3 regions of the Streptomyces sp. NPDC090442 genome follow, and region 3 is predicted to be linked to each of the others. Evidence: predicted binding sites of a transcription regulator. Region 3 holds the regulator's gene; each other region holds the start of a gene.
The links. The regulator HrcA, encoded in region 3, represses chaperone genes, less so after heat shock. The targets are predictions, from matches to a motif close to TTNGCACTCNGNNNNNCNGAGTGCNAA.
Positions count from the first base shown of each region.

Region 1: groL (chaperonin GroEL) is a predicted target of HrcA. The motif match lies at 4,212-4,238, and genes of this name have one in related genera.
Region 2: groES (co-chaperone GroES) is a predicted target of HrcA. The motif match lies at 4,482-4,508, and genes of this name have one in related genera.

Region 1 is NZ_JBIVXW010000078.1:26,545-33,613, forward strand. It holds gene ACIQU6_RS36855 (trehalose-6-phosphate synthase) at 1-310, opposite strand, end outside; gene ACIQU6_RS36860 (glucosyl-3-phosphoglycerate synthase) at 360-1,319, opposite strand; SAM riboswitch class I at 1,495-1,650, shown strand; gene thrC (threonine synthase) at 1,668-2,945, shown strand; gene ACIQU6_RS36870 (MoaD/ThiS family protein) at 2,999-3,277, shown strand; gene ACIQU6_RS36875 (cold-shock protein) at 3,741-3,944, shown strand; gene groL (chaperonin GroEL) at 4,401-6,026, shown strand; gene ACIQU6_RS36885 (DUF998 domain-containing protein) at 6,358-7,069, shown strand, end outside.
Region 2 is NZ_JBIVXW010000021.1:5,166-12,234, reverse strand. It holds gene ACIQU6_RS16910 (SDR family NAD(P)-dependent oxidoreductase) at 1-239, opposite strand, end outside; gene ACIQU6_RS16905 (hydroxyacid dehydrogenase) at 856-1,869, shown strand; gene groL (chaperonin GroEL) at 2,268-3,893, opposite strand; gene groES (co-chaperone GroES) at 4,028-4,336, opposite strand; gene ACIQU6_RS16890 (FtsW/RodA/SpoVE family cell cycle protein) at 4,746-6,179, shown strand; gene ACIQU6_RS16885 (methyltransferase domain-containing protein) at 6,248-7,069, shown strand, end outside.
Region 3 is NZ_JBIVXW010000015.1:102,446-109,514, reverse strand. It holds gene ACIQU6_RS13545 (nitronate monooxygenase) at 1-750, opposite strand, end outside; gene dnaJ (molecular chaperone DnaJ) at 838-1,974, opposite strand; gene hrcA (heat-inducible transcriptional repressor HrcA) at 1,975-2,991, opposite strand; gene ACIQU6_RS13530 (MBL fold metallo-hydrolase) at 3,323-4,060, shown strand; gene ACIQU6_RS13525 (DUF3097 domain-containing protein) at 4,178-5,011, shown strand; gene ACIQU6_RS13520 (DUF1876 domain-containing protein) at 5,151-5,426, shown strand; gene hemW (radical SAM family heme chaperone HemW) at 5,575-6,807, opposite strand; gene ACIQU6_RS13510 (SpoIIE family protein phosphatase) at 6,930-7,069, opposite strand, start outside.

The DNA of each region.
Region 1 (7,069 bases), on a different contig from region 3:
CCGCGGCGTGCACCTCCGCCGGGATGTCGAGCATCCGCACGCGCTGCCCGCCGGTGTCCGCGGCGTCCAGCAGCCCGCCGGTCCGCCGCACCGCCTCCCGGTCGCCGTCCCCGAGCGCGGCACAGACCCACACCGCGTCCGTCTCCGGCCCGATGGCCGAGAGCCCGGACACCAACCCCCCGCCGCCCCGTTTGGCGGTCAGTTCACCGCCCGCTCCCAGGGCGTACGACACGGGTCCGCGGTTGGACGCGACGAGGACCTCGGCACCTGGCTGGACCGGACTGCGCTCGGAGACCGTCTCGGAGACCATGTCGCGACATTAACCCGTCGGGGAACCGCGCAAACGTACGGACCGCCCCTCAGGCGGCCCGCCGTTCCGCGTATTCGGGTATCTCCGCCATCGGCGGCCGCTCCTCGGTGTCCACCGCGGTCGTCCGCGGCACGAAACCGTTCTCCCCGCGGTCGAACTGGGTCAGCCGGGGGCGGATCAAGTGACCGCGGGCCAGCCGGAGTTGGGCGGTGCGGTAGATGGCGGCGGCCATCCGGCCGAGCGCCTGGCCGCCCTGGTGGCGGTGCTTGCGGACCCCGACGTCCACCTGGGCCAGGGCGTCCAGCCCGACGGTGTGCAGGGCGTCCACCAGCAGGCCCAGCTCCACGCCGTAGCCGACCGGGAACGGCAGCCGCTCCAGCAGCGAGCGCCGGGCCGCGTACTCCCCGCCCAGCGGCTGCACGAAGCCGGCCAGTTGGGGCCAGTGGAGGTTGAGCAGTGGCCGGGCGACCAGCTCGGTGACCCGCCCGCCCTGGCCCGGCGCCGGGCCCTGCCCGGTCTCCAACGGCCGGTCGTACATCGCCTTGACGAACTGGACGTCCGGGTCGGTCAGCAGCGGCCCGACGATCCCCGAGACGAAGATGGCGGAGAACTCCCGCAGGTCGGCGTCGACGAAGCAGACGATGTCGCCGCCGGTCACCATCAGAGAGCGCCAGAGCACCTCACCCTTGCCGGGCAGCGCGGGAATCCGGGGCAGCACGCTGTCCCGGTGGACGACCCGGGCGCCGGCCGCCGCGGCGACCTCGGCGGTGCGGTCGGTGGAGCCCGAGTCCAGCACCACCAGCTCGTCGACCAGCGGCACCTCCCCGGTCATCAGGTCGGCGCGGATCGCGGCGACGATCGCGCCGACCGTCGCCTCCTCGTCGAGCGCGGGCAGGACCACGCTGACCGTCTGGCCCGTCTGGCGCTTGGCCTCCAGCAGCCGCTCCAACGGGCGGTCCGCGGCGGACCAGGAGCGGCCGGCCAGCCAGCGCTCCACTTCTTCCAGCACGTCTACGACTCTCCTCGGTGGGCCCCGAACGGGAGCCCGTTATGTGATCCATCTCGCGGACCGGACGACTATCTCAACGGTCAGTGGCTTCGGTTACAGTCTTGAACAACGCGGACGCGCCCCGCATGTCGGGGTCGCCGCGCGACAAACGCCTGGGCTCCGCCCAGCGCCATAGCGCTCATCCAGAGGGGCAGAGGGATACGGCCCGTTGAAGCCCCGGCAACCCTCCAGCCGGTCTCCGCCGCACGCCAGCAGTGCGCGCGCGAGGCTCCCGGCTAGGGAAGGTGCCAAATCCGTCTCGCGGCGAAATGCGCCGTGAGGAAGATGAGGAGAAAGGGCCTCGCCTCCATGGCTGTGCAAGCAACCGAACCCACCCCCGCCGTTGCCCTGGGCCCCGCCGTCGCGCTCTCCTGCCGCGAGTGCGCACAGCGCTTCCCGCTCGGCCCGATCTTCGCGTGCCAGGAGTGTTTCGGCCCGCTGGAGATCGCCTACGACCTGCCGACCGGCGACCCCGAGGGCCTGAGGAAGCGGATCGAGTCCGGTCCCGCCAACATCTGGCGTTACGCCCCCCTGCTGCCCGTCCCCACCGACGTGGCCGACAAGCCCAACCTCAACCCCGGTTTCACCAAGCTGGTCAAGGCCGACCGGCTCGCCGCCGAACTGGGCGTCACCGGCGGCCTGTACGTCAAGGACGACTCCGGCAACCCGACCCACTCCTTCAAGGACCGGGTCGTCGCGATCGCCGTCGAGGCCGCCCGCGCCTTCGGCTTCACCACCCTGTCCTGCTCCTCGACCGGCAATCTGGCCGGCGCGGTCGGCGCCGCCGCGCGCCGCGCGGGCCTGAAGTCCTGTGTCTTCATCCCGCACGACCTGGAGCCCGGGAAGGTCGTGATGGCCGCGGTCTACGGCGGTGACCTGGTCGCCATCGAGGGCAACTACGACGACGTCAACCGCTTCTGCTCCGAGCTCATCGGCGACCCGCTGGGCGAGGGCTGGGGCTTCGTCAACGTCAACCTCCGCCCGTACTACGGCGAGGGCTCCAAGACCCTGGCGTACGAGATCTGCGAGCAGTTGGGCTGGCGGCTGCCGGACCAACTGGTCATCCCGATCGCCTCCGGCTCCCAGCTCACCAAGATCGACAAGGGGCTGAAGGAGCTGATCGCCCTCGGCTTGGTCGAGGACAAGCCGTACAAGATCTTCGGCGCGCAGGCCGAGGGCTGCTCGCCGGTGTCCGCCGCCTTCAAGGCCGGGCACGAGGTCGTCAGGCCGCAGAAGCCGAACACCATCGCCAAGTCGCTGGCGATCGGCAACCCGGCCGACGGCCCGTACGTGCTGGACATCGCGCGCCGCACCGGCGGCGCCGTCGAGGACGTCACCGACCCCCAGATCGTGGACGCCATCAAGCTGCTGGCCCGTACGGAGGGGATCTTCGCGGAGACCGCGGGCGGCGTGACCGTCGGCGTGACCAGGAAGCTGATCGAGAACGGCGTGCTGGACCCGTCGTTGACCACGGTGGTGCTGAACACCGGCGACGGGCTGAAGACCCTCGACGCCGTCGCCGCCGGGCCCACCGCCACCATCCGCCCGGACCTGGACGCGTTCCGCGCGGCCGGCCTGGCGGACTGAGCCGGCCCCGCCCCTCCCGCACCCACTCTCCCCGCAGCCCTGGAGGCAGCAACATGAGCGTCACCGTCCGCATCCCCACCATCCTGCGCACGTACACCGGCGGCCAGGCCGAGGTCCCGGCCGAGGGCGCGACCCTCTCCGAGGTGATCGCCGACCTGGAGAAGAACCACACCGGCATCGCGGCCCGGGTGCTCGACGACGCCGGCAAGCTCCGCCGCTTCGTGAACGTCTACGTCAACGACGACGACGTCCGCTTCGAACAGGGCCTGCAGACCCCGACCCCGGAAGGCGCGGGCGTCTCGATCATTCCCGCGGTGGCCGGCGGCTGCTGAGGCCCCTCGACCGCCCCGTGCGGAGCGCGCAGATCGGATTTGCGCCAACTCTGTTCCGGCGGTGTCCGGAAATTGCCCCGTCCGTGCTAAACGGACGGGGCAATTCCGTGTGGTGAAAGGGGATACCATTGGGGCGATCCCCCTCCGTTTATCTCCGCGTGCATGCCGAACGCATATGAGATCGCGGTGACTTGTGCGCAAGTTGTGTGCGCGATTTGTCGCCTGTGTGGCTTATTCCTGGCCCGACTTGCTCTGGAATAACGGCATTTGAGCGCATACGGCCGTTTCTCCGACTCCGGAATTCTCGTCCGATTGACCTGTTGCGCTGGGCATCGGTCCAGATACATTCAGCGGCGGTCGACGCGTTCCGGCGCACACCCCACGGACCATTCCCAGGGGTGAGGTCTGACCCGGGTCCGCGGAGTGCGGTCCTGCGCAAGGGCCAGTAATAGGGGAGTTAGGCATGGCTCAGGGCACCGTCAAGTGGTTCAACGCGGAGAAGGGGTACGGCTTCATCGCGGTCGACGGTGGTGCGGATGTTTTCGTCCACTACAGCGCGATCCAGATGGACGGGTACCGCACCCTTGAGGAGGGTCAGCGAGTCGAGTTCGAGATCTCGCAGGGCCAGAAGGGGCCACAGGCGGACATGGTCCGGGTCACCGCCTGAGGCGGCGGCCGACTGCATCGTTGGGAGGAAGGCCCGCATCCCCGCGCACGGGGTTGCGGGCCTTCTGCTGTTCCCGGGCCCGGAGTTCGGACCCGTCCCGCCGTGTTACGCGGGCGCGCGGGGCGCGCGCACGGTGGCAGAGGTGGCCCCGCGAGCCGGGTGGCCACCGGTCGGGCGCCCGCGTCCACCCGTCGCCCGACCCTCATCCCCGGGGGAGACATCTCGGATGCCGCTTGCACTCGATGGGTGCGAGTGCTAATCATTGCGTTAGCACTCTCCTCGTGAGAGTGCTGAATGTGGACCGGGTCGGTGAGGCCCGCACGCCGGGTGGGGCAAGGAACCGCACGGCATGCAGGCCGTCCGTCGCGGGCGCCAGCACGGTCCGGAGCTTCCTCCCCCAAGCTCGGCTTGGTTCGAGTCGGGGGTACCCCCATCAGTCCGGAGGGACCACTTCACATGGCCAAGATCATCGCGTTCGACGAGGAGGCGCGGCGCGGCCTTGAGCGCGGTATGAACCAGCTCGCCGACGCCGTCAAGGTCACCCTCGGCCCCAAGGGCCGCAACGTCGTCCTTGAGAAGAAGTGGGGCGCCCCCACGATCACCAACGATGGTGTGTCCATCGCCAAGGAGATCGAGCTGGAGGACCCGTACGAGAAGATCGGCGCCGAGCTGGTCAAGGAGGTCGCGAAGAAGACGGACGACGTCGCCGGTGACGGCACGACGACCGCGACCGTCCTGGCCCAGGCGCTGGTCCGCGAGGGCCTGCGCAACGTCGCCGCCGGTGCCAACCCGATGGCCCTGAAGCGCGGCATCGAGAAGGCCGTCGAGGCCGTCTCCGGTGCGCTGCTCGACCAGGCCAAGGAGATCGAGACCAAGGAGCAGATCGCCTCCACCGCGTCCATCTCCGCCGCCGACCCGCAGATCGGCGAGCTGATCGCCGAGGCCATGGACAAGGTCGGCAAGGAAGGCGTCATCACCGTCGAGGAGTCCCAGACCTTCGGTCTGGAGCTGGAGCTCACCGAGGGTATGCGCTTCGACAAGGGCTACATCTCGGCGTACTTCGCGACCGACATGGAGCGCATGGAGGCGGCGCTTGAGGACCCGTACATCCTCATCGTCAACTCCAAGATCGGCAACGTGAAGGACCTGCTGCCTCTCCTGGAGAAGGTCATGCAGTCCGGCAAGCCGCTGCTGATCATCGCCGAGGACGTCGAGGGCGAGGCCCTGTCGACCCTGGTCGTCAACAAGATCCGCGGCACCTTCAAGTCCGTCGCGGTCAAGGCGCCCGGCTTCGGTGACCGCCGCAAGGCCATGCTCGGCGACATCGCCATCCTCACCGGTGGCACCGTCATCTCCGAGGAGGTCGGCCTCAAGCTGGAGAACGCCGGTCTCGACCTGCTCGGCCGCGCCCGCAAGGTCGTCATCACCAAGGACGAGACCACCATCGTCGACGGTGCCGGCGACAGCGAGCAGGTCCAGGGCCGGGTCAACCAGATCCGCGCCGAGATCGAGAACAGCGACTCGGACTACGACCGCGAGAAGCTCCAGGAGCGCCTCGCGAAGCTGGCCGGCGGCGTGGCCGTCATCAAGGCCGGCGCCGCGACCGAGGTCGAGCTGAAGGAGCGCAAGCACCGCATCGAGGACGCCGTTCGCAACGCGAAGGCGGCCGTCGAGGAGGGCATCGTCGCCGGTGGTGGCGTGGCCCTGCTGCAGGCTTCCTCGGTCTTCGAGAAGCTGGAGCTGGACGGCGACGAGGCCACCGGTGCCGCCGCCGTGAAGCTGGCCCTGGAGGCCCCGCTCAAGCAGATCTCCGTGAACGCCGGCCTTGAGGGTGGCGTCATCGTGGAGAAGGTGCGCAACCTGACCCCGGGTCACGGCCTGAACGCCGCGACCGGCGACTACGTCGACATGATCGCCGAGGGCATCATCGACCCGGCCAAGGTGACGCGCTCCGCGCTGCAGAACGCCGCCTCCATCGCGGCGCTGTTCCTCACCACCGAGGCCGTCATCGCCGACAAGCCGGAGAAGGCCGCCGCTGCCGGCGCGCCGGGCGGCATGCCGGGCGGTGACATGGACTTCTGATCGACCTCTGGTTGATCTCGTCCGTTCCGTTCGCCGGGGCGGCACCTCCTTCCAAGGGGGTGCCGCCCCGGCGGCGTTGTATCCGACGCCCGCGCCCAACGGCCCCCTCGGGCCGTACGGCTGACGGCCCTTACGGCAGCCGCGCTCCGCCGGTGCGCTGGCGAGGCGTCAAACATGTGGACGGACACGGTCGGATACCGCGTTCAGGGGATCGGTTCGGCCTGACGGGTGGCGGCTCGGCGCGCCTCCACCCGGCGCTCCTACGTGGAGGGCCATGCCGGGGAGAACCTTCGCACTAGGCCCCCGCCCCCCACCCGGAACAGGACCGCCCGTGCCGAACGTCCCGAACCCCACGCGGACCGGTGACCGCACCGCCTACGAGCCCGTGGTCGCGCCCACCACCCACTACGCCGGCCGGGAGGCGACGGCAGCCGTCCTCTTCGGCGCCGCCGCCCTGCTCTACAACTGGTGGCTGCTGGAGTTCCGGCTCCCCACCGGCCTCGACCCCCGCCACTCCTACGTCAGCGAGCTCTACGCCGCCGACCAGCGGTTCCGGGTCCTCTTCGGCGCCCTGGAGAGCGGTTGCGCGCTCCTCGTCATCGCGGGAGCCCTGCTCGCCCGCAGCACGCCCGCCGGGCACGGCCGTTGGGCCCGCGCGGGCTGGCTCGCGCTGGCCGGCCTCGGCCTCTCCTCGCTGGCCGACGTGCTGCTCCCGATGACCTGCGCCCCCTCGCTAGAGCCCGGCTGCGAGCCCGTCCATCCCTGGCACACCGCCACCAGCGCCTTCGCCCACTTCTTCCTCTTCGCCTCGATGGCGTGCCTGAGCCGCGCGGCCGCGGTGCAGCGGCCACCGATGCCGTTGGTCCGCCGCTGGGGGCCGCGCGTCCTGGCCGTGGCCATGCCCGCCGCGATCCTCACCGTCGGTCCGCTCCTGGGCCACCCCGGTTGGCACGGCGTACCGCAGCGCGTCCATCTGATGCTGGTGGGCGTGTGGTTCGCCCTGCTGGCCGCGGAGTTGGGGCGCTCGGCGCGCCGGCGTCGGC
Region 2 (7,069 bases), on a different contig from region 3:
ACCGGGTGCTTCGGGTCCGCCAAACGGGCCTCGACGGCGGCGATCCCGTCCTCGGTCGCGAGGTCGGCGCTCAGCACCTCCGCCTCGATCCCGTGCCGGTCGTGCAGTTCGGTGGCCTGTTCCCGCAGCCGCTTCTCGTCGCGCGCCACCAGCACCACGCTGTGCCCGTCACTCGCGAGACGGCGGGCGAATGCGGCGCCGATGCCGGCTGTTGCTCCTGTGATCAGTGCAGTCGTCATACCGGAACGGTAGCGGGGCCGACGGACTTCCCACGCTCGCGGCCACCGTGGCGTTCGCCTTCCGCCGGGCCCGGCCGGTGGGTGGCCGCGGGCCGTGGCGGCGGGGTGGGTGGGGTGGTTCGTGGCCGCCTCGCGCTGTTGGCTTTCCGTGCCGTGGTGGCTGGGGTCGTCCGCCTCCCCTCGGTGGGTGGGGTCGGAGGGGCTGTCCCGGCACCCGTCCTCGGTGCGGGCACCTCTGGTCAGTCACCTGAAAAATGCCCGGGAGTTCGCTCCAGATCCTGCGGGCGGGCTCCGGGACATCCCCTCCGCCCCGGCACCGTGGGCGGCTACCCCGCCGTCTCGGCCGGGGTCGGCTACGCGGGTGCGCCCGCTGGGGCGGCGTCGCCGACCGCGGTCCGTTGGCCGCCCGCCTCCTCCTTTCCCCTCCTCACTTCCTCACTTCCTCACTGTGCGGGCATATCCCCAACGCCCCCACCACTCCTCACCCACCGATTACAATCCGTAACGGAACGTGGAACTCCCCGCAGCCTCGCGTTCGTTGCCGGATAAGAGGAGGCGGCGGCGAGCAAGGCAGTGGACCACGCCCGGCACGGTGGGGCGAGAGAGGAGTCGCGGGATGCGTCCGGACGTGCTTTTGGCCATGGGGCCGGGGATCGCGGGAAGACTGCTCGGGGAGGCGCAGCGGGCCCGGTTGGAGGGGCTGGCCAGGACGGATTGCCAGCTTGTGGCGCACGAGTTGGCCGCGACGGGGCCCGAGGTAGCCGCTGCTCTCGCCGAGGCCGAGGTGTTGCTGACCTGCTGGGGCGCCCCGCCGCTCACGGCGGAGGTGCTTACCGCGGCGCCCCGACTGCGGGCGGTCGTGCACGCGGCCGGATCCGTCAAGCAGCTTGTGACGACGGCCTGTTGGGAGCGGGGCATCGCGGTCAGCTCGGCGGCGGCCGTCAACGCGTTGCCGGTGGCCGAGTACACCCTCGCCGCCATCCTGTTCGCGAACAAGCGCGTGCTGCACACCGCCCACCGCTACCGCGCCCTGCGCGGCCGGCCCCACGACTGGCTGCGCGAGCTGGACGGCGCCGGCAACCACGGCCGCACCGTCGGCATCGTCGGCGCCTCCCGCATAGGCCGCCGGGTCGTTGAATTGCTACGCCCGTTCGCGCTGCGGGTGTTGTTGTTCGACCCGTATGTGGACGACGAGGAGGCGGGGCGGTTGGGCGTGCGCCGCGTTCCGTTGGCGGAGTTGTGCGCGGGGAGCGACGTGGTGAGCGTGCACGCCCCGGAGGTGCCCGCGACCCGGCACCTGATCGGCGCGCGCGAGCTGGCCCTGATGCCCGACGGGGCGACACTGATCAACACCTCGCGCGGCTCGCTGATCGACGAGGCGGCGCTGGTGGCGGAGGTCTCCAGCGGGCGGATCGCCGCGGTGTTGGACGTCACCGAGCCCGAACTGCCGCCCGCGGACTCGCCGTTGTACGCCTTGCCGAACGTGCTGCTCACCCCACACATCGCCGGTTCGCTGGGCACCGAGCTGCACCGGATGGCCGACCACGCCCTGGACGAGTTGGAGCGGTACGGGAAGGGGCTGCCGTTCGCGACCCCGGTGCGACGGGAGGAGCTGGACCACTCGGCCTGACGAGCCGTCGCGCGTCGACGGGCCGTCACGCGTCATCACGAGTCGTAACGATTCATGATGAGTTGTGATGAAGCGTCATGAGATGTCGCGAGCCCGACAAGGCGCCCCTGCTGTTCAGGCCAAGGCTCGATGACATGGCCCTGGCCGCAAGGGCCTGACCACAAGGACTCGAATCCGGCGGCAACTTGGCTGGCGGAGAACCTGGCGGGAGACCTGGAAGGGGAGGCCGGGTGAGAACCTGCCCGGATCCGGACGGGGCCCGGGTGGGAACCGGACAGAGGCCGAGAGCCAGCAGGCCATCGGTGGGCCCGGAGAACGGGCGAGGCCCGGCCCCCCGGTGAGTGGGGGCCGGGCCTCGGGTGCCGGCGTGGGCGTGGCCGGCGGGTGTGCGCGAGGTGTTAGTGCGCGTGGCCGTGACCGTGGCCGGCGGCCGGGGCCTCTTCCTCTTCCTTCTTCTCGACGACCAGGGTCTCGGTCGTGAGCAGCAGGGAGGCGATGGAGGCGGCGTTCTCCAGGGCGGAGCGGGTGACCTTGACCGGGTCGATGACGCCGGCCTTGACCAGGTCGCCGTACTCGCCGGTGGCGGCGTTGAAGCCGTTGCCCTTGTCGAGCTCGGCCACCTTGGAGGTGATCACGTAGCCCTCAAGGCCGGCGTTCTCGGCGATCCAGCGCAGCGGCTCGACGGCGGCGCGGCGGACCACGGCGACACCGGTGGCCTCGTCGCCGTCCTTGCCGAGGTTGCCCTCCAGGACCTTGACGGCGTGGACGAGGGCGGAGCCACCACCGGAGACGATGCCCTCCTCGACCGCGGCGCGGGTCGCGGAGATGGCGTCCTCCAGGCGGTGCTTCTTCTCCTTGAGCTCGACCTCGGTGGCCGCACCGACGCGGATCACGCAGACGCCGCCGGCCAGCTTGGCGAGGCGCTCCTGGAGCTTCTCGCGGTCCCAGTCGGAGTCGGTGGCCTCGATCTCGGCCTTGATCTGGGCGACGCGGCCCTGGACGTCCTCGCTGTTGCCGCCACCGTCGACGATGGTGGTGTCGTCCTTGGTGACGGTCACGCGGCGGGCGGTGCCGAGCACGTCCAGGCCGACCTGGTCCAGCTTGAGGCCGACCTCTTCGGCGACGACGGTGCCGCCGGTGAGGGTGGCCATGTCGCCGAGCATCGCCTTGCGGCGGTCACCGAAGCCGGGGGCCTTGACGGCCACCGCGTTGAAGGTGCCGCGGATCTTGTTGACGACGAGGGTGGAGAGCGCCTCGCCCTCGACGTCCTCGGCGATGATCAGCAGCGGCTTGGAGGCGCCGGCCTGGATGATCTTCTCCAGCAGCGGGAGCAGGTCCTGGATGGAGGAGATCTTGCCCTGGTGGATCAGGATGTAGGGGTCGTCGAGGACGGCCTCCATGCGCTCCTGGTCGGTGACCATGTACGGCGAGAGGTAGCCCTTGTCGAAGGCCATGCCCTCGGTGAAGTCCAGCTCCAGGCCGAAGGTGTTGGACTCCTCGACGGTGATCACGCCGTCCTTGCCGACCTTGTCCATCGCCTCGGCGATGAGCTCGCCGACCTGGGCGTCCTGGGCGGACAGCGCGGCCACGGCGGCGATGTCGGACTTGTCGTCGATCGGGCGGGCGGTCGCCAGCAGGTCGTCGGAGACGGCCTTGACGGCGGCGTCGATGCCCTTCTTCAGGGCGGCGGGAGAGGCACCCGCGGCGACGTTGCGCAGACCCTCGCGGACCAGCGCCTGGGCCAGCACGGTGGCGGTGGTGGTGCCGTCACCCGCGATGTCGTTGGTCTTGGTCGCCACCTCCTTGACGAGCTGGGCGCCGAGGTTCTCGTACGCGTCCTCGACCTCGACCTCGCGGGCGATGGTGACGCCGTCGTTGGTGATGGTCGGGGCGCCGAACTTCTTGTCGATCACGACGTTGCGACCCTTGGGGCCGATGGTGACCTTGACCGTGTCGGCCAGCTTGTTGACGCCGCGCTCAAGGGCGCGACGGGCGTCCTCGTCGAACTTCAGGATCTTCGCCATGGGTGCTTCAAGTCCTCTCGTTGCGATCGTCGGCCTCGCCGCCGTGACCGCTCTCGCGAAAACGAACTGCGCCCCTGCCCCGGTCGGTGAGAACGCGGGAACCAGGGGCGCAGATCAGGGCAATTCCGGGTGACTTACTTCTCGACGATCGCGAGCACGTCGCGTGCCGAGAGGACGAGGTACTCCTCGCCGCTGTACTTCACCTCGGTGCCGCCGTACTTGCTGTAGAGAACGACGTCGCCGACCTTGACGTCGAGCTCGACGCGCTTACCGTCCTCGAAGCGACCCGGACCGATCGCCAGGACGACGCCCTCCTGGGGCTTCTCCTTCGCGGTGTCCGGAATGACCAGGCCCGAGGCCGTGGTCTGCTCGGCGTCGAGCGGCTGGACCACAATGCGGTCCTCAAGCGGCTTGATGGCAACCTTGGAGCTGGCGGTCGTCACGATCCGACCTCCCCCTTCGGAGATCTCACGGGGTTAACTGTCTGAGGTGGCGACCAGGTGGATCCGTCGTCGCGGGTGCCGGACCTGCCCGTCGCTGTGTTGGCACTCTCCGTCGGGGAGTGCCAACGCTGAGACTATGACGCCGTTAGCACTCGGTCAAGCGGAGTGCCAGCGCGGCGGAGACGCGTACCGTGTCTGCTGCCGGTCGGCCGGGCGTGGAGTCGGACACACCTTCCCGCTCGGCCGCAACCAGGCCCGTGGCTGCCCCGTCTTGTCCCCGGGACCGCTGACACCGGGCCGCGACCCGGCCGCCCTGCGGCCCTGACCCATCGATGGCGGAGGAACCGTGCGTGGACTGACCAGCGCTCCCCGGGATTCCGGGGGACCGGAGAGCGACGCCGAACGCACCATGACGTTCGCCGCGCTGGCCCAGGCCCCGAACCGTCGGCGGACCGAGGGCTGGCTGCTGGGCTTTGTGGTGCTCATCACCGTCTTCGGCTACGCCTACACCGAGTTGTCCATGAAGGGGCAGCTCCCCGGCGGGCTGGCCGGCTTCGCGGTGAGCATGTTCTTCATCGCGCTGGTGCCGCACCTGGTCGTCCGCCGGTTCGCGCCGCGCGCCGATCCGCTGATCCTGCCGTTGGCGACCATGCTGACCGGGATCGGGCTGGTGCTGCTGCACCGGCTGGACATCACCTACGCGGAGAAACCCCGGCTGAAGATCGCGCAGGCGGCGACCGGGCAGTTGGTGTGGACGGTGATCGGGGTCGCGGTCTGCATCGTGATCCTGATGGTGCTGCGCGACCACCGGCTCCTGCAGCGCTACATCTATCTGACGATGGCCGTGGCGCTGGTGCTGTTGATGGCGCCGGCGTTCTTCGGCGCGGACCAGTTCGGCGCCAAGCGCTGGATCATGCTCGGGCCGCTGTCGATGCAGCCCGGCGAGTTCGTGAAGATCATGATCGTGGTGTTCTTCGCGGGCTATCTCACAGTGAACCGCGATGCGTTGGCGCTGTCCGGGCGCCGGGTGATGGGCATGCAGCTGCCGCCGGGCCGGCAGCTCGGGCCGATCTTCACGATCTGGGTGATCAGCCTGCTGGTGCTGGTCTTCGAGCGCGACCTGGGCACCTCGCTGATCTTCTTCGGCGTTTTCGTGATCATGCTTTACATGGCCACCGAGCGCACCAGTTGGGTGGTCTGCGGTCTGCTGATGGCCGTCGTCGGCGCCGCCGTCGTCGGCTCGACCGAACCGCACGTCAAGGGCCGTGTGATGGCCTGGCTGCACCCGATGGACATCTTCCTGCCGGAGAACAAGCGACCGCCGGGCCTGATCTCCGACCAGGCCGCCCAGGCGCTGTTCAGCTTCGGCAGCGGCGGGATCGGCGGCACCGGGCTGGGCCAGGGCCACCCCGAGCTGATCGGCTTCGCCGGCAACAGCGACTTCATCCTCACCACCGTCGGCGAGGAGCTGGGCCTGGCCGGGGTGATGGCCGTGCTGCTGCTCTACGGGCTGCTGGCCCAGCGCGGCCTGCGGGTGGGGCTGACCGCCCGCGACCCGTTCGGCAAGCTGCTGGCCGTCGGCCTCGCCGGTGCGCTGCTGCTCCAGGTCTTCGTCGTCACCGGCGGCGTCACCGGGCTGATCCCGCTGACCGGTAAGGCCCTGCCGTTCCTCGCCAAGGGCGGTTCGTCACTGGTCGCGAACTGGGTGATGGTGGCGGTGCTGCTACGGGTCAGCGACAGCGCCCAGCGGCGCCGGGAGCCGGTCCGTCCGGCCCCGGAGCGGCCGGACGCGGACGCCACCCAACGGGTGCCGCGGATCACCGGGAACGAACCCGGGGCCTGACGACGCCACGACCGCCCACGTGCCGGCCAGCGGACCATCCGCGGGCCGGCACGCGTGCGTGGCCCACAATGGTGCCGATGACCGACCTCGACACCTTCTCCGCACTGCTCGCCCCCGAGGGGCAGCAACTCCTGGCCGCCCTGCGGGACTACGACCCGGCGGACGAGCTGGCGACCGCCACCCGGCTCCGCCGCGACCACCCCGCCCCGCTGGTCTCCGCCGCGCTCGGGCAGGCCCGGCTGCGGCAGCGGGCGGCCGCGAAGTTCGGCGCGGACGCCGCACGGATGTACTTCACGCCCAACGGGGTCGAGCAGTCCACCCGCGCCCCGGTGGCCGCCCACCGCGCCGCCCGGCTCGCCGCGCTGGGCGTGCGGACCCTGGCGGACCTGTGCTGCGGGATCGGCGGCGACGCGCTGGCGTCGGCCCGGGCCGGGGTCCGGGTGCTGGCCGTGGACCGCGACCCGCTGGCCTGCGCGGCGGCCCGGGCCAACGCCGAGGCGCTGGGCCTGGCGGACCTGATCGAGGTGCGGTGCGCGGACGTCACGGAGGTCGACACCGCCGGGTACGACGCGGTGTTCGTGGACCCGGCGCGGCGTACCAAGGCGCCGACAAGAGGGGCGGCGCGCAGCGCCTCGGCCAGGGGTGGCGGCTGGGCGACGGGTGGCCGCGTCTTCGACCCGGAGGCGTACTCGCCGCCGCTGTCCTGGGCGATCGGCGCGGCCCGCACGGCGCCGTTCGCGGCGTTGAAGATCGCGCCGGGGGTGCCGCACGAGGCGCTGCCCGAGGACGCCGAGACGGAGTGGATCTCCGACGCGGGGGACGTGAAGGAGGCCGTCCTGTGGTTCGGTACCGGTCGGGGCGGCGTCCGCCGCGCCACCCTGCTGCCCGCC
Region 3 (7,069 bases):
GGCGCCGGACTCGGGGGTGATCAGGAAGGCGGTGCCCAACTGCGCCATCGTGGCACCGGCGGCCAGCACCGCGGCGATCTGGGCGCCGCGCATCAGCCCGCCGGCGGCGATCAGCGGGATCTGCACCGTCTCCCGCACCTGCGCCAGCAGCGCCACCAACCCCAGCCCGGCGCCGGTGCCGTCGGCGTGCGGGTCGTCCCGGTGGGTGCCCTGGTGGCCGCCCGCCTCCACGCCCTGCACGCACACCGCGTCGGCCCCCGACCACTGCGCGGCCTGTGCCTCGGCGGCCGTGGTGACCGTGACGATGGTGTACGTACCGACCTTGGCGAACGCGTCGAGCACCGCCCGCGAGGGGCAGCCGAAGGTGAAGGAGACCACCGGCACCGGGTCGTCGCGGAGGATCGCCAGCTTGGCCTCGTAGCCGTCGTCGGCGGGGGCGTCCGCGTCGCCGAGCTCGGTCTCGTACCAGGTGGCCTCGCCGGCGAGTTGCTCGCGGTAGACCTCGACGGCGGAGGCGTCGGCCAACGGGGGTTGCGGCATGAAGAGGTTGACGCCGAAGGGCCGGCCGGTCAGCCCGCGCAGCTGCTTGATCTCCTGGTACATGCCGTCGGCGGTCTTGTAGCCGGCCGCCAGGAAGCCGAGGCCGCCGGCCTCGCAGACGGCGGCGGCCAACTCGGGTCCGGAGCCACCACCCGCCATCGGGGCCTGCACGATGGGGTGGCGGCAGAGATCGGTGAGCGCGGTGGGCATGCCCACATCGTGTCACGCCCGTCGCCCCGCCCAGAACCGGGGCGACGGCCGCGGGAAACCCCCTGACCGCCGCCCCGACCGGTGCGACTACCGCCCGTTGAACGCGTCCTTCAGGCGCGAGAACAGCCCCTGCTGCCCCGGCTGGAACTGCCCCAGCGGGCGCTCCTCGCCGCGCAGCTTGGCCAGCCGGCGCAGCAGTTCCTCCTGCTCGGGCTCCAGCTTGCTCGGGGTCTGCACCTCGACGTGGACGATCAGATCGCCGCGGCCGTTGCCGCGCAGGTGCGTCACGCCGCGGCCGTGCAGCGGGATCGACTGGCCGGACTGGGTGCCGGGCCGGACGTCGACCTCCTCCATGCCGTCGAGCGTCTCCAGGGGGCACTTGGTGCCCAGCGCCGCCGCGGTCATCGGGATGGTGACCGTGCAGTGCAGATCGTCGCCGCGGCGCTGGAACACCGGGTGGGGCAGCTCGTGGATCTCGACGTAGAGGTCGCCGGCGGGGCCGCCGCCGGGGCCGACCTCGCCCTCGCCGGCCAACTGGATCCGGGTGCCGTTGTCGACACCGGCCGGGATCTTGACCGTGAGGGTGCGGCGGGAGCGGATCCGGCCGTCGCCCGCGCACTCCGGGCACGGGGTCGGGACGACCGTGCCGAAGCCCTGGCACTGGGGGCAGGGGCGGGACGTCATGACCTGGCCCAGGAAGGACCGGGTGACCTGCGAGACCTCGCCGCGGCCGCGGCACATGTCACAGGTCTGCGCCGAGGTGCCCGGCGCCGCGCCCTCGCCGCTGCACGTGGTGCAGACGACGGCGGTGTCGACCTGGATGTCCTTGGTGGTGCCGAACGCGGCCTCGCTCAGCTCGATGTCGAGGCGGATCATCGCGTCCTGGCCGCGGCGGGTCCGCGAGCGCGGGCCGCGCTGCGAGGCCGTGCCGAAGAACGCGTCCATGATGTCGGAGAAGTTCCCGAAGCCCGCGCCGAAGCCGCCCGCGCCACCGGCGCCGCCGGCCTGCGAGAGGGGGTCGCCGCCGAGGTCGTAGACCTGCTTCTTCTGCGGGTCCGACAGGACCTCGTAGGCGGCGTTGATCTCCTTGAACCGCTCCTGGGTCTTGGGATCCGGGTTCACATCCGGGTGGAGCTCGCGCGCCAGCCGCCGGAAAGCCTTCTTGATCTGGTCCTGCGAGGCGTCACGGCTGACGCCGAGGACCGAGTAGTAATCCGTGGCCACTTACGACTCCGCGAGGATCTGTCCGACGTAACGTGCCACTGCGCGTACCGCTCCCATCGTTCCGGGGTAGTCCATGCGGGTCGGTCCGACCACGCCCAATTTCGCGACGGCCTCGTCGCCCGAACCGTATCCGACGGTGACGACCGAGGTGGACGTCAGGCCCTCGTGAGCATTCTCATGCCCGATGCGTACGGTCACGCCCGAGTCGTTGGCCTCCCCGAGCAGCTTGAGCAGCACCACGTGCTCCTCAAGGGCTTCCAGCACCGGCCGGATGGTCAGGGGGAAATCATGCCCGAAGCGCGTCAGATTGGCGGTGCCGCCGATCATCAACCGCTCTTCGGTCTCCTCCACCAGAGTCTCCAGCAACACCGACAGTACTGTCGATACCGTGGCCCGGTCCTCCTGTTCGAAGGATTCCGGGAGATCCTGCACGAGCTGCGGGACGTCGGTGAAACGGCGGCCGACGATCCGGCTGTTGAGCCGGGCGCGCAGGTCCGCCAGGGACGTCTCGCCGAACGGCGTCTGGCAGTCGATGAGCCGCTGCTCGACGCGGCCGGTGTCGGTGATCAGCACCAGCATCAGCCGGGCCGGGGCCAGCGCCAGCAGCTCGACGTGCCGGACGGTGGACCGCGTCAGGGACGGGTACTGCACCACCGCGACCTGTCGGGTGAGCTGCGCCAGCAGCCGCACCGTGCGGCCCACCACGTCGTCGAGGTCGACGGCGCCGTCCAGGAAGTTCTGGATCGCCCGTCGCTCGGGGACGGACAGCGGCTTGACGCCGGCCATCTTGTCGACGAAGAGGCGGTAGCCCTTGTCGGTCGGGATCCGGCCGGCGCTGGTGTGCGGCTGGGCGATGAAGCCCTCGTCCTCCAGGGCCGCCATGTCGTTGCGGACGGTGGCCGGGGAGACGCCCAGCTTGTGGCGCTCGGTGAGGGCCTTGGAGCCGACCGGCTCCTCCGTCCCGACATAGTCCTGGACGATGGCGCGCAGCACTTCAAGCCTGCGTTCACTGAGCATGTCCGCCACCTCCAGTCGGCCGTCCCGCCGGTCGTCTCTCCACTGGCACTCACCTGGCCCGAGTGCCAGACCCGCAGCCAGTGTACGGCCGGGCGGAGCGGATACAGCAAGGGCGGGCGCACTGAGGGCTTACCCACCACCGCCTGATCCGACCCCGGGCCGCCCCGGAGAGTTCCCCGAGCGATCCCCTGGAAATCCCTTGCACGACGCCTCGTTGGCGCCCCGGGACCGCACCGCGGCGCGCCCCACGAGGTGCGCGCGCCCGCCGGCTTTCCGCCGGGTTTCCACCGGGTGCGGGGCAACGCTATCGCGGGGGCGCTAGCGTCCTGCCATGCGCACCACTTGGGAAGAGGCCGGCTGGGAGCGGCTCGGCACCGACGTCGTCCGGCGCCGGATGCCCGGCTGGGACGAGACGATCGGCGTGATCGCCGGCGCCGACGGGGTGTTGCTCGTCGACACCGGTCCGACCCTCGCCGCCGGGGCGGAGCTGCGCCGCACGATCCGCGGCGTGCTGGGCCGCGATGTGACGCATGTCGCGCTCACCCACCCGCACTTCGACCACGTACTGGGCACCGCGGCCTTCGCCGGCGTCGAGGTGTACGGCGCGGCGGGGGTGGCCGGACTGCTCCGGGACGGCGGGGAGACGCTGCGGCAGGACGCGGTCCGGCACGGCGTGGCCCCGCGGGCCGCCGCCGAGGCCGCGGACCACCTGGTCGTCCCCCGCCACCAGGTGGACGACCGAACGACCCTCGACCTCGGGGGCCGGGAGGTGCTGTTGGCCGACGTCGGCCCCGGTCACACCGCCCACGACCTGGCCGTCCTGGTACCGGGCCGGCCCGGCGAACGGGACGTCGTCTTCTGCGGCGATCTGGTGGAGGAGTCCGGCGAGCCCCAGGCGGGTCCGGACGCGCTGCCCCGGCGGTGGCCCGCCGCGCTCGACCGGCTGCTGGCCCTGGGCGGCGAGGACGCCCACTACGTGCCGGGGCACGGCGCGGTGGTGGACGCGGCCTTCGTCCGCGCGCAACGGGACGCCCTGGCCGCCCGCTTCGGCACCGCCAACGCGCCCTGACGCGACCGCGGTTGGCCCGCCCTCCCCGGCGTGCACACCGGTCCGCCGCCCGTAGCACCACTCCTCCCCACCCGACCCACCGACTGTCCGCCCCCGACCCGTAGGGAACCGACCTCCATGCACAGCAGGCACTACAGCCCCGACCTCACTCCCCCCTGGAAGAAGCCGAAGCCGGTGCCCGAGGTGCCGGCCGATCCCGGGCTGGTCGTGGAGGAGGTGGCCACGGGCTACTGCGGCGCGGTCATCCGGTGCGAGAAGACCGCCGAGGGCACGACGGTGACCCTGGAGGACCGCTTCGGCAAGCAGCGGGTGTTCCCGATGGCGCCGCGCGGCTTCCTCCTGGAGGGCAGGACCGTCACCCTCGTCCGGCCGTCGGCCCGCCCGGCGGCGAGCGGGCCGGCGCGCACCGCCTCCGGTTCGCTCGCGGTCCCCGGGGCCCGCGCCCGGGTCGCCCGCGCCGGTCGCATCTACGTGGAGGGCCGGCACGACGCCGAGTTGGTGGAGCGCGTCTGGGGCGACGACCTGCGGATCGAGGGCGTCGTCGTGGAGTACCTGGAGGGCATCGACGGCCTTCCGGCCATCGTGGAGGCGTTCTCCCCCGGCCCGGACGCCCGCCTCGGCGTCCTGGTGGACCACCTCGTCCCCGGTTCCAAGGAGTCCCGGATCGCGGCGTCGGTGACGGACGGGAACGTGCTGGTCGTCGGCCACCCGTACATCGACGTGTGGCAGGCGGTGAAGCCGTCGTCGGTGGGCATCGCGGGCTGGCCGCAGGTCCCCCGGGGTCAGGACTGGAAGACCGGGGTGTGCCGGGCGCTGGGCTGGCCGGAGAACACCGGCGCGGCCTGGCAGCGGATCCTGTCCCGGGTGCGGTCGTACAAGGACCTGGAGCCGGCGCTGCTGGGTCGGGTGGAGGAACTGATCGACTTCGTGACGGCGCCGGAGAGCGCGTGACGGGGCGAAGGGCCTGGTGACCGCGGGCGGAGATCCGTCAGAAGCGCCCTGGGGAGGGCGCGGCGCCGCCCCGGTGCACGTCGTGCGCGGGGGCGGTGGCGAGCGCACGCTGGTAGCAGCGATTCCGGAGGTGACCGCCATGTTGAAGACCGCTGTCGGATGGCATGTCGAGATGGAGTTCGAGGAGGACGTCCACCGCACCCGGGCCGCCGCGATGGTACGGCTGCCGGACGGGACCGAGGTGCGGTCCCATGGTTATGCCAGCCGCCATCCCGCCGACGGGAACCAGCCCCGGGTCGGCGAGGAGGTCGCGGGGGCCAGGGCCCTCAACGACCTGGCGATGCAACTGCTGACCAAGGCCCATGACGAGATCGACTCGGCGTCGGGCCGGTCGTCCCGCCCGTTGACGCATTGATCGAGGAATCGAGAGATCAAGGAATCGAGGGGTTGACGCGCCGGTCGTCGAAGCGTCGACGCCCTAGGTGTGGTGAAGTCCCCGGCTCCTTGGGGGCGTTGGGGACGGGGCGGGGGATTCGAGCGCGAGCGAGGCGGCGACCCGGGTGTCAGTCCACCAGGTCGCGGACGACCGCGTCCGCGAGGAGTCGGCCGCGGAGCGTCAGCACCGCCCGCCCGGCCTCGTACGGGCCGGGCGCCAGGAGGCCGTCGGCCAACGCGCGGGCGGCGGCGCGGGCGCCCGCGGGGGCGAGGAGGTCGAGCGGGCAGCCGGCGGCGAGCCGGAGCTCCAGGAGGATCCGCTCGACGCGGCGGTCCTCGTCGGCCAGCACCTCGCGGCCGGCGCCCGGTGAGCGGCCCTCGGCGAGGGCCTGGGCGTAGGCGGCGGGGTGCTTGACGTTCCACCAGCGGACGCCGCCGACGTGGCTGTGCGCGCCGGGTCCGGCGCCCCACCAGTCGGCGCCGGTCCAGTACAGCTCGTTGTGACGGCAGCGGGCGGCCTCGGTGGTGGCCCAGTTGGAGACCTCGTACCAGGAGAAGCCGGCGGCGGTCAGGCGCTCCTCGGCGATCAGGTAGCGGTCGGCGTGCACGTCGTCGTCGGTCATCGGGACCTCGCCGCGGCGGATCCGGCGGGCGAGTTGGGTGCCCTCCTCGACGATCAGGGCGTAGGCGGAGATGTGGTCCGGGCCGGCGGCGGTGGCGGCGTCCAGGGAGGCGCGCCAGTCGTCGTCGGACTCCCCGGGGGTGCCGTAGATCAGGTCGAGGTTGACGTGCGCGAAGCCGGCCGCGCGGGCCTCGGCGACGCAGGCTTCGGGGCGGCCCGGGGTGTGCGTGCGGTCGAGGATCTTCAGGACGTGCTGGCGGGCGCTCTGCATGCCGAAGGAGACGCGGTTGAAGCCGCCCGCGCGCAGCTCGGCGAGGTAGCGCGGATCGACGGACTCCGGATTGGCCTCGGTGGTGATCTCGGCGTCGGGCGCCAGGCCGAACTCGTCGCGCAGCGCGGCCAGCATCCGGCCGAGGTCGGCGGCGGGCAGCAGGGTCGGGGTGCCACCGCCGACGAAGACCGTCTGTACGGGACGGGGGTCGTCGCCCAGTACCTTGCGGGCCAGCCGGACCTCCTCGACGAGGGTGTCGGCGTAGTTGTCGCGGGAGGCCAGGGCGCCGCCGCGGCCGCGCAGTTCGCTCGCGGTGTAGGTGTTGAAGTCGCAGTAGCCGCAGCGGGTGGCGCAGTACGGCACGTGCAGATAGAAGCCGAGGGGGCGCTCGGCGGCGCCGGTCAGCGCATGGCGGGGCAGCGCCCCGTCCTCGGGCATCGGCTCACCATCTGGCAGTGCGGAAGGCATGGGGTCCATTGTCCGTCATGCCGGAGCCTTCCGGTTCAGGGTCCGGAATACCTCCCCCGCCCGCCCGGTTGTGGCCCCGCAGGGGGCCCTCGCACCCCCTACGGGACCCGTTCGACCGCCCCCTACGGGCGCCCGCCCCCACCCGCCGCCTGGAGCACCATCAAGGCCAGGTCGTCGTCGGGCGGGGTCGGCCCGAAGGCGTGGACGGTGCGGCGGATGTGTTCGGCAATGCCCTCGGCGCTGCGGCCGGCGGTCGCGGCGA